One region of the Kitasatospora sp. NPDC059722 genome, then DNA from elsewhere that is predicted to be linked to it. Evidence: riboswitches for the same ligand, from Rfam matches in the RefSeq annotation. Region 1 holds a riboswitch; the other holds the start of a gene.
The links. Region 1 has a riboswitch for S-adenosylmethionine ahead of ACFV4F_RS15910 (aminotransferase class V-fold PLP-dependent enzyme). Riboswitches for the same ligand answer to the same signal wherever they lie in the genome.
Positions count from the first base shown of each region.

Region 1 (4,271 bases):
GAAGAACATCAACTCGGAACTGAGCCAGACGATCGTTCCGACGCTGACCATGTTCGGCCGGTTGACCGATCCGTGCGCGTGCCCGGTTTCTACTGCTGTTGCTGTCGCCACGACGGACATTATGTCGGTCCCTTATTCCGTCTTCACGCCGGGGGGTCTCCCTCGGAGTGTCCGGTGCGTGCGGTATGCCCGCTTGGGGGGCACCCAGGTGCCCGGACGGTACCTGAGCAGCGGCGTGTCCCTTTTCTGACGGTTCCTCGGAGGGCCCTTGGACCCCGTTGCCCAGCGTGTCGATGCACGGTCGGCGCAGTGCCCGGAGGTAGGGGAGCGGGCCCGGCTGTCGGCCGTCCGGGTGGACTGCGCGTGGCCGGGTGACGGGGCGTCCTCCGGGCGGGTGAGCCCCGGGCGCGGCGCCTTGAGGAGGAACGCGCGCGGGGGAGGGCTCGGCCGGGGGTGATCCGGAGTAGCATCCGGGTCAGGCGAACGTGGTCCGGATCACACTTGAGGGAGCAGGGTCAATGGCGTACACGACCGATGAGACGCTCACCGTCCTCGTCTACAGCGACGACCGCAACACCCGCGAGCAGGTGCTGACGGCGCTCGGCCGCCGGCCCGCCGAGGATCTGCCGGAGCTGTCCTACCTGGAGTGCGCGACCACCCCCGCGGTGCTGCGGGCGCTGGAGAAGGGCGGCGTCGACCTCTGCATCCTGGACGGCGAGGCGGTGCCGGCCGGCGGGCTCGGACTCGGGCGCCAGCTCAAGGACGAGATCTACGGTTGCCCGCCGGTGCTGGTGCTGATCGGCCGGCCGCAGGACTCCTGGCTGGCCGCCTGGAGCCGGGCCGACGCGGCGATCTCGCGCCCGGTCGACCCGGTCGCACTGGCCGGGGCGGTGGCCACGCTGCTGCGGGCGCGCCTGGCCAAGCGGGCCCCCGCGACGCGCTGAGCGGCGCCGTCTCAGTACTAGAGAAGACAGGGCCGGAGGTACCCCGCTGCTCGATAGGCTGACTCCATCCGTACGGACGTCCCCCCTGGGGGAACCGACAACAGCTGGAGTCAGCCATGGTGAACGTGAACCCTGCGAACGGTGGTACCGACCCCGCGCAGGTGGTCCGCACCTGGCCGGACCTCCTGGCGGCGCTGTTGAAGGGGGAGGACCTCGACCGCTCGGCCACCGCGTGGGCGATGGACCGGATCATGAGCGGCGAGGCGTCCCCCGTCCAGGTCGCCGGGTTCATGGTGGCGCTGCGGGCCAAGGGCGAGACGGTCGACGAGATCAGCGGCCTGGTGGACGCGATGTACGCGCACGCCGAGCCGCTGGACATCCCGGGCCCGGCGGTGGACATCGTCGGTACCGGCGGCGACCGCGCCAAGACCGTCAACATCTCCACGATGTCCGCGATCGTCGCCGCGGCCGCCGGTGCCAAGGTGGTCAAGCACGGCAACCGGGCGTCCTCCTCGGCGAGCGGGTCGTCGGACGTGCTGGAGAAGCTCGGCATCGCCCTGGACCTGTCGGCCCGGCGGGTCGCCGAGGTGGCCGAGGAGGTCGGGCTCACCTTCTGCTTCGCGGCGAGGTTCCACCCGTCGATGCGGCACGCCGCCACCGCCCGGCGCGACCTCGGGGTGCCGACCGCGTTCAACATCCTCGGCCCGCTGACCAACCCGGCGAAGGTCACCGCGCACGCCGTCGGCTGCTTCGACACCCGGCTCGCCGGGCTGATCGCGGGCGTCCTCGCCCGGCGCGGCTCCACGGCGCTGGTCTTCCGCGGCGACGACGGCCTGGACGAGCTGACCGTCACCACGACGTCGCAGGTGTGGATCGTGCGGGACGGCATCGTCACCGAGACCGCCTTCGACCCGCGGGACGTCGGCATCGAGCTCGTCGGCATCGAGGCGCTCCGCGGGGCGGACGCCTCCTACAACGCCGAGGTCGCGCGCCGGCTGCTGGCCGGGGAGCGCGGGCCGGTGCGGGACGCCGTCCTGCTCAACACGGCGGCGGCGCTGGTGGCGCTGGACCTGACGGACGCGCCGCTCGCCGAGCAGCTGGCGGCCGGCATGGAGCGGGCCGCGGCGGCCGTGGACTCGGGCGCGGCGCAGGAGCTGCTGCGGCGCTGGTCGGAGGCCACCGGCCGGGACTGACAAGCGAGTTGAGGGGCCCGTGGCAGTTCGTCGCCGCGGGCCCCTTCGGCTGTCCGGATGGTGGATGCCTGTTTGACCACCGGGCGGACGCGACCTAGAGTCCTGTCCAGGTCATGAGTGACAGCGACAAGCCCCAGCTTGCTGTCCGGCAACCCTCCGTCCGTGGCGGGGTGCCCTGGGTGAGGACCGGGCCGCGCGGCGAACCGTCCGCGAGGCAAGCGCGGACGCCCGACGACTAGCACTCCCGGGGTCCCTCGACCTCCGAAGGAGTGCATCCTCATGTCCCTTGCCACCGAAATCTGCGCCCCCCTGGCCGTCCTCGGCCACGACGTCCAGGTGCCGCTCGTCAACGGCGAGAAGGTCGGCTACGCGCCGCTCGACTACGCGGCCAGCTCGCCGGCGCTGCAGCGGGTGTGGGACGACGTCGCCGCGTACGCCCCCTACTACGGCAGCGTGCACCGCGGCGCCGGGTACCTCTCGCAGCTGTCCACCGACCTGTTCGAGCAGAGCCGCCGGACCGTCGGCGAGTTCCTCGGCCTGCGCGAGGGCGACCAGGTGGTCTTCACCCGGGCCACCACCGACTCGCTCAACCTGCTCGCCGCCGCGCTGCCGGCCGGCACCCGGGTGTTCGCGTTCGAGACCGAGCACCACGCCTCGCTGCTGCCCTGGGCCCACGCCGGGCTCGACGTCACCTACCTGCGCGCTCCCCGCTCGCACGCCGAGGCCGTCGCCGCGCTGGACGCCGCGCTCGCCGGGGCGCCCGAGGGCCCGAAGCTGCTGTGCGTCACCGGCGCCTCGAACGTCACCGGCGAGCTGTGGCCGGTCGCCGAGCTCACCGCGACCGCGCACCGGCACGGCGCCCGGGTGGTGCTGGACGCCGCGCAGCTCGCCCCGCACCACCGGGTCTCGGTGGCCGAGCTGGACGTCGACTGGATCGCCTTCTCCGGCCACAAGATCTACGCGCCGTTCGGCGCCGGGGTGCTGGCCGGCCGGGCGGACTGGCTGGACGCGGCCGAGCCGTACCTGGCCGGCGGCGGTGCGACCCGGACGGTGGCCCGGGAGGCCGACGGTTCGGTGGCCGTCCAGTGGCACACCGGCCCGGCCCGGCACGAGGCCGGCTCGCCGAACGTCATCGGCGCCTACGCCATCGCGTCCGCCTGCCGGGCGCTGAGCGAGGCCGGCTTCGACGCGCTGGAGGCCCGCGAGCAGGCGCTGATCGCCCGGCTCACGGCCGGGCTGGCGGAGATCCCGCAGGTCAAGGTGCTGAGCCTGTTCGGCTCCGACTCGGCGCGGGTGGGCGTGCTGTCCTTCGTCGTCCGGGGCTGGAACAGCTCGCACTTCTCGGCCGCGCTCTCCGCCGAGTACGGCATCGGCGTGCGCGACGGGCTGTTCTGCGCGCACCCGCTGGTGCGCACGCTGCTCGGCGACGAGGACGTGGCGCCGTCCGAGTGCGGCGCGCCGGAGCCGTCGCTGCCGGGCGAGCGCAGCCTGAACGCCATCCGGGTCAGCTTCGGCGCCGGGACCCCGGACGAGCACGTCGACCGCTTCCTGACCGCCGTCCGCGAGCTGGTCACGGACGGCGCGGCGTGGAACTACCGGAACGAGGGCGGCCGTTGCGTCGCCGACACTCGCCGTGAGGACTGAGGACTGAGGACTACTCGTCCAGGCCGAGCGCGAACGCGGCCTCCAGGTCGTGCTGGGAGTAGGTGCGGAAGGCGATCTGGGTCTCGGTGTGGGCGACGCCCGGGACCTTGTTCAGCCGGCCCGGGATGACGTCGGCCAGGTCGTCGTGCTTGCGCACCCGCACCATCGCGACCAGGTCGTAGCCGCCGGTCACCGAGTACACCTCGCTGACGCCCTCGATGGCGGCGATGGCCTCGGCGATCTCCGGGATGCGGTCGACACTGGTCTTGATCAGGACGATGGCGGTGATCACTGTTCCGGCTCCTTCGTGGGGTGGCGCCAGCGTATCGGGCCTCAGCCGGGTCGTCTCGGGGGGTGACCGACGACGGTGCAGGCGTAGAGGAAGCCGGCGCAGAAGCCGATCACGTGGACCAGGTAGGCGACCCCGGGCCCGGCCGAGTGCACCGACCACCACTGCAGGGCGAACCAGAGGCCCAGCACCAGCCAGGCC
Region 1 is NZ_JBHWGD010000020.1:67,375-71,645, reverse strand. Features, by position in the region: gene ACFV4F_RS15925 (heme-copper oxidase subunit III) at 1-120, opposite strand, end outside; gene ACFV4F_RS15920 (hypothetical protein) at 519-944, shown strand; gene trpD (anthranilate phosphoribosyltransferase) at 1,061-2,137, shown strand; SAM riboswitch class IV at 2,247-2,364, shown strand; gene ACFV4F_RS15910 (aminotransferase class V-fold PLP-dependent enzyme) at 2,417-3,781, shown strand; gene ACFV4F_RS15905 (Lrp/AsnC ligand binding domain-containing protein) at 3,792-4,073, opposite strand; gene ACFV4F_RS15900 (rhomboid family intramembrane serine protease) at 4,115-4,271, opposite strand, start outside.

Region 2 (4,271 bases), on a different contig from region 1:
GCGCAGGAAGTCGGCGTCGGCGCCCAGGGCGTGCACGCCGAGGCGGGTCGTGCGGCCGTCGTGGGTGATGGTGAGGGCGTCGTGGTCGACGGTCGCGTGCAGGATCTCCTCGCAGCACGCGGCGAAGGCCCTCGCCCAGCGTTCGGTGAGGAAGCCGGCCCGGTCGGCGCCGAGGATGCCGGTGAGGACGGCCCTGGCCACGTCGTCCGGGAGGAGCCGGAAGTACTCGGGCGGGGCCCACGGGGTGTGGGAGAAGTGGCCGATGCGCAGGTCGGGGCGGGCCGCGCGGAGCAGGGCCGGGGTGAGGGACAGGTGGTAGTCCTGGACCAGGACGGCGGCGTTCGGGGCGGCCTCGGCCGCGAGGGCGTCCGAGAAGGCCCGGTTGTACGTCTCGTAGGCGGCCCACTCGGTGCGGAAGCCGGCGTCGAAGGCGGGGGCGGTGGGCGTGGCGTAGAGCAGGTGGCTGACGAACCAGAGGGTCGAGTTGGCGACGCCGTTGTAGGCGCGGGCGAAGGTCTCCGGGTCGATGTCCAGCATCCGGACGGCCTGTCCGCCGACGTCGTGGCCGGCCAGGTCGAGGCGGCCGTGGGGGGCTTCGCGGGCGGCCCGGCGGTCCGCGTCGCCCAGGGCGGCGCACACCCAGACGGCGTTCGGGTCGTCGATCGCGGAGAGGCCGGAGACCAGGCCTCCGCCACCGCGTTTGAGGGTCAGCGTGCCGTCGTCCGCGGTGCTGAAGGAGACCGGTCCGCGGTTGGACGCCACCAGCACGGTCGCGCTCGAACGTTTGGTCGATGAATCGGCCATGAGTCCTCTTCTGGGTCTACCCGTTCACCCTTCGGGGTGGAATCCGAGCGTACGGCGGAGCGGAGCGCAGCGCGGCCGTACCGTCGAAGACCTGCGACATGCAGCGGTCAGGGCTTGGCCGCCATGAGGCTCCGCAGGGGTCGAGTGGGAAGCCTCCTCGTCGAGAGGGGGAGGAGTCACGGTTGGTACGTTGCCGGTCGGCAGACGTCGCAAACCAATCGCCGGACAACCGGCGAGATCGCAGCGGCCGCACTGCTCGGGTCTGTCACTCGTCGGTGCGGCGCTTCGCGTACTCGGGGACGGTGTGCATCGGGGGGCGTTCCGTGGCCGTCACGGGGTGCGTGTGGGCGGTGAACGCGCGGGTCTCCGGGTCGCGGGTGAACTGCGTGAGCAGCGGGTGGACGAGGTCGGCCGACGCCTTGAGGCGGTGGGCGCGGTCGAGGCGTTCCAGCGCGGTCCGGTAGATGGTGGCGGCCATCCGGCCGAGGGCCTGGCCGTCCTGGTGGCGGTGGTGGCGGACGCCGACGTCGACCTGGGCCAGGGCGTCGAGGCCGACGAGCTCCAACGCGTCGACCAGGAGGCCGAGTTCGACGCCGTAGCCGGTGGGGAAGGGGAGCCGTTCGAGCAGTACGCGGCGGGCCGCGTACTCGCCGCCGAGCGGCTGGACGAAACCGGCGAGTTCCGGCCAGTGCAGGTTGAGGAGGGGGCGGGCGACCAGTTCGGTCACCCGGCCACCGCCGGCCGGGAAGACCGCGTCAGGGTCCCCGGCGGAGCCGCTGACTTCGAGCGGGCGGTCGTACATGGCCTTGACCAGCTGGATGTCCGGCTCGGTGAGCAGCGGGCCGACGGTGCCGGAGACGAAGGCGGGGTCGAACTCGCGCAGGTCGGCGTCGACGAAGCAGACGATGTCGCCGCGGGTGACCAGCAGCGAGCGCCACAGCACCTCGCCCTTGCCGGGCACGGCGGGCAGCCGGGGCAGGATCCCGTCGCGCGGCACGACCCGGGCGCCGGCCGCGGCGGCCACGGCGGCGGTGTCGTCGGCGGAGCCTGAGTCGACGACGACGAGCTCGTCGACGAGGGGGAGGCGCTCCATCAGCTCGCGCCGGATCGTGCGGACGATGTCGCCGACGGTGGCCGCCTCGTCGAGGGCGGGCAGGACGACGCTGACGGTGTGGCCGGTGCGGCGCTTGGCCGCCAGGAGGGTGTCGACCGGCCGGTCGGCCGCGCTCCACGAGCGGCGGCCCAGCCAGGAGGCCGCCTGCGGGAGGAGTGCGGGGGTCGGTTCGGCGGGCACGGGACTCTCCTCGGCGGATCGGGGTGGAACGGGCCATCTCGCGTGGCGGACGGTCCCTTTCGGGCTCGGCGCCTTCGGATACAGTCTTCGTACAGCGGTCGGACCTTCGCACGCCGGGGTCACCGCTGACGACAACTTCACATGCTCATCCAGAGGGACTGAGGGAACGGCCCGTTGACGTCCCGGCAACCTTCTCGCGCGGCTTTCACCAGGCCCCGGCGGGACAGGTGCCAATTCCGGCCCGTGGTGCGCCCGCACCACGGGGAAGATGAGGAGAGAGGCCTCCGCCATCATGGCTATCGACACAGTCGCACCCGCATCCGTGGATCTCGGCCCCGCCACCGCCCTGTCCTGTCGGGAGTGCGGCACCCGCTTCCCGCTCGGTCCGAGCTTCGCCTGTGTGGAGTGCTTCGGGCCGCTGGAGATCGCGTACGAGTTCGGGAGCGAGGCCGCCGAGGAGCTGCGCAAGCGCATCGAGGCCGGGCCCGCGTCGATCTGGCGCTACGCGCCGCTGCTGCCGGTGCCCGCGGACGTCGCTTCGAAGCCGAACCTGAATCCCGGCTGGACCCCGCTGGTCAAGGCGGACAACCTCGGTCGCGAGCTCGGGTTCACCGCGAACCTGTACGTGAAGGACGACTCGGGGAACCCGACGCACTCGTTCAAGGACCGCGTGGTGGCCTGCGCGATCGAGGCCGCGCGCGCCTTCGGCTACACCACGCTCTCCTGCTCGTCGACCGGCAACCTGGCCGGTGCGGTGGGTGCGGCGGCGGCCCGGGCCGGGTTCCGCTCGTGCGTGTTCATCCCGCACGACCTGGAGCAGGGCAAGGTCGTCATGGCCGGTGTGTACGGCGGCGAGCTGGTCGGCATCGAGGGCAACTACGACGACGTGAACCGCTTCTGCTCGGAGCTGATCGGCGACCCGGCCGGCGAGGGCTGGGGCTTCGTCAACGTCAACCTCCGCCCGTACTACGGCGAGGGCTCCAAGACGCTCGCGTACGAGATCTGCGAGCAGCTCGGCTGGCGGCTGCCGGAGCAGATCGTCATCCCGATCGCCTCGGGCTCGCAGCTCACGAAGATCGACAAGGGCCTGCAGGAGCTGATCAAGCTCGGGCTGGTCGAGGACCGGCCGTACCGGATCTTCGGCGCCCAGGCCGAGGGCTGCTCGCCGGTCTCCGCGGCGTTCAAGGCCGGCCGGGACGTGATCAAGCCGGTGAAGCCGGACACCATCGCCAAGTCGCTGGCGATCGGCAACCCGGCGGACGGCCCGTACGTGCTGGACATCGCGCGGCGCACCGGCGGAGCGGTCGAGGACGTCACCGACGCCGAGGTGGTGGCCGCCATCCGGCTGCTGGCCCGCACCGAGGGCATCTTCGCCGAGACCGCGGGCGGGGTGACCGTCGGCGTGCTCAAGAAGCTGGTCGAGACCGGGCAGCTGGATCCGGCCAAGGAGACCGTCGCGATCAACACCGGTGACGGCCTCAAGACCCTGGACGCCGTCGCCGATGCCGGGATGACCGCGGTCATCCGCCCGACGCTGGAGTCCTTCCGCACCGCCGGCCTCGCGTCCGCCTGATTCCCCCACGAGGAGAGCCACCCATGAGCGCCACCGTCCGCATCCCCACCATCCTGCGCACCTACACCGGCGGGTCCGCCGAGGTCACCGCCGACGGCGGGACCCTGGGCGACGTCATCGCCGACCTGGAGAAGAACCACGCGGGCATCTCCGCGCGCATCCTGGACGACACCGGCAAGCTGCGCCGTTTCGTGAACGTGTACGTGAACGACGACGACGTGCGATTCGCCGAGGGACTGGCGACCGAGATCAAGGACGGTGCCAGCGTCTCGATCATTCCGGCGGTGGCCGGCGGCTGCTGAGCCGCGCCCCGCTCCGACCGGGGGCGCGCGGGGGGGGGGGGCGGGCGTCGGTGGGGGGGGGGGGGGGGGGGGGGGGGGGGGGGGGGGGCGCGCCCCCCCCCCCGGCCGGCGCGCGGCGCGCCCGGCGCGGGCCCCCGCGGGGGGGGGGGGGGCCCCCCCCCGCTCGCATTTCGGCGGGAATATTTCCCGGTCGAGTGGGAGTAGAGTATCGCTCGGCCGGGAACAGGGGTCCCCCTCACCCTCCCCGTGCGAACCGCCGCTCCGCCGTCCGTCCGTTGAGACCGCCCGGGGACCGGGT
Region 2 is NZ_JBHWGD010000112.1:1,725-5,995, forward strand. Features, by position in the region: gene ACFV4F_RS37805 (trehalose-6-phosphate synthase) at 1-804, opposite strand, end outside; gene ACFV4F_RS37810 (glucosyl-3-phosphoglycerate synthase) at 1,070-2,098, opposite strand; SAM riboswitch class I at 2,241-2,373, shown strand; gene thrC (threonine synthase) at 2,391-3,671, shown strand; gene ACFV4F_RS37820 (ubiquitin-like small modifier protein 1) at 3,695-3,973, shown strand.
Region 2: it holds a riboswitch for S-adenosylmethionine, as region 1 does, so the genes downstream of both, thrC (threonine synthase) here and ACFV4F_RS15910 (aminotransferase class V-fold PLP-dependent enzyme) in region 1, are expected to answer to the same signal.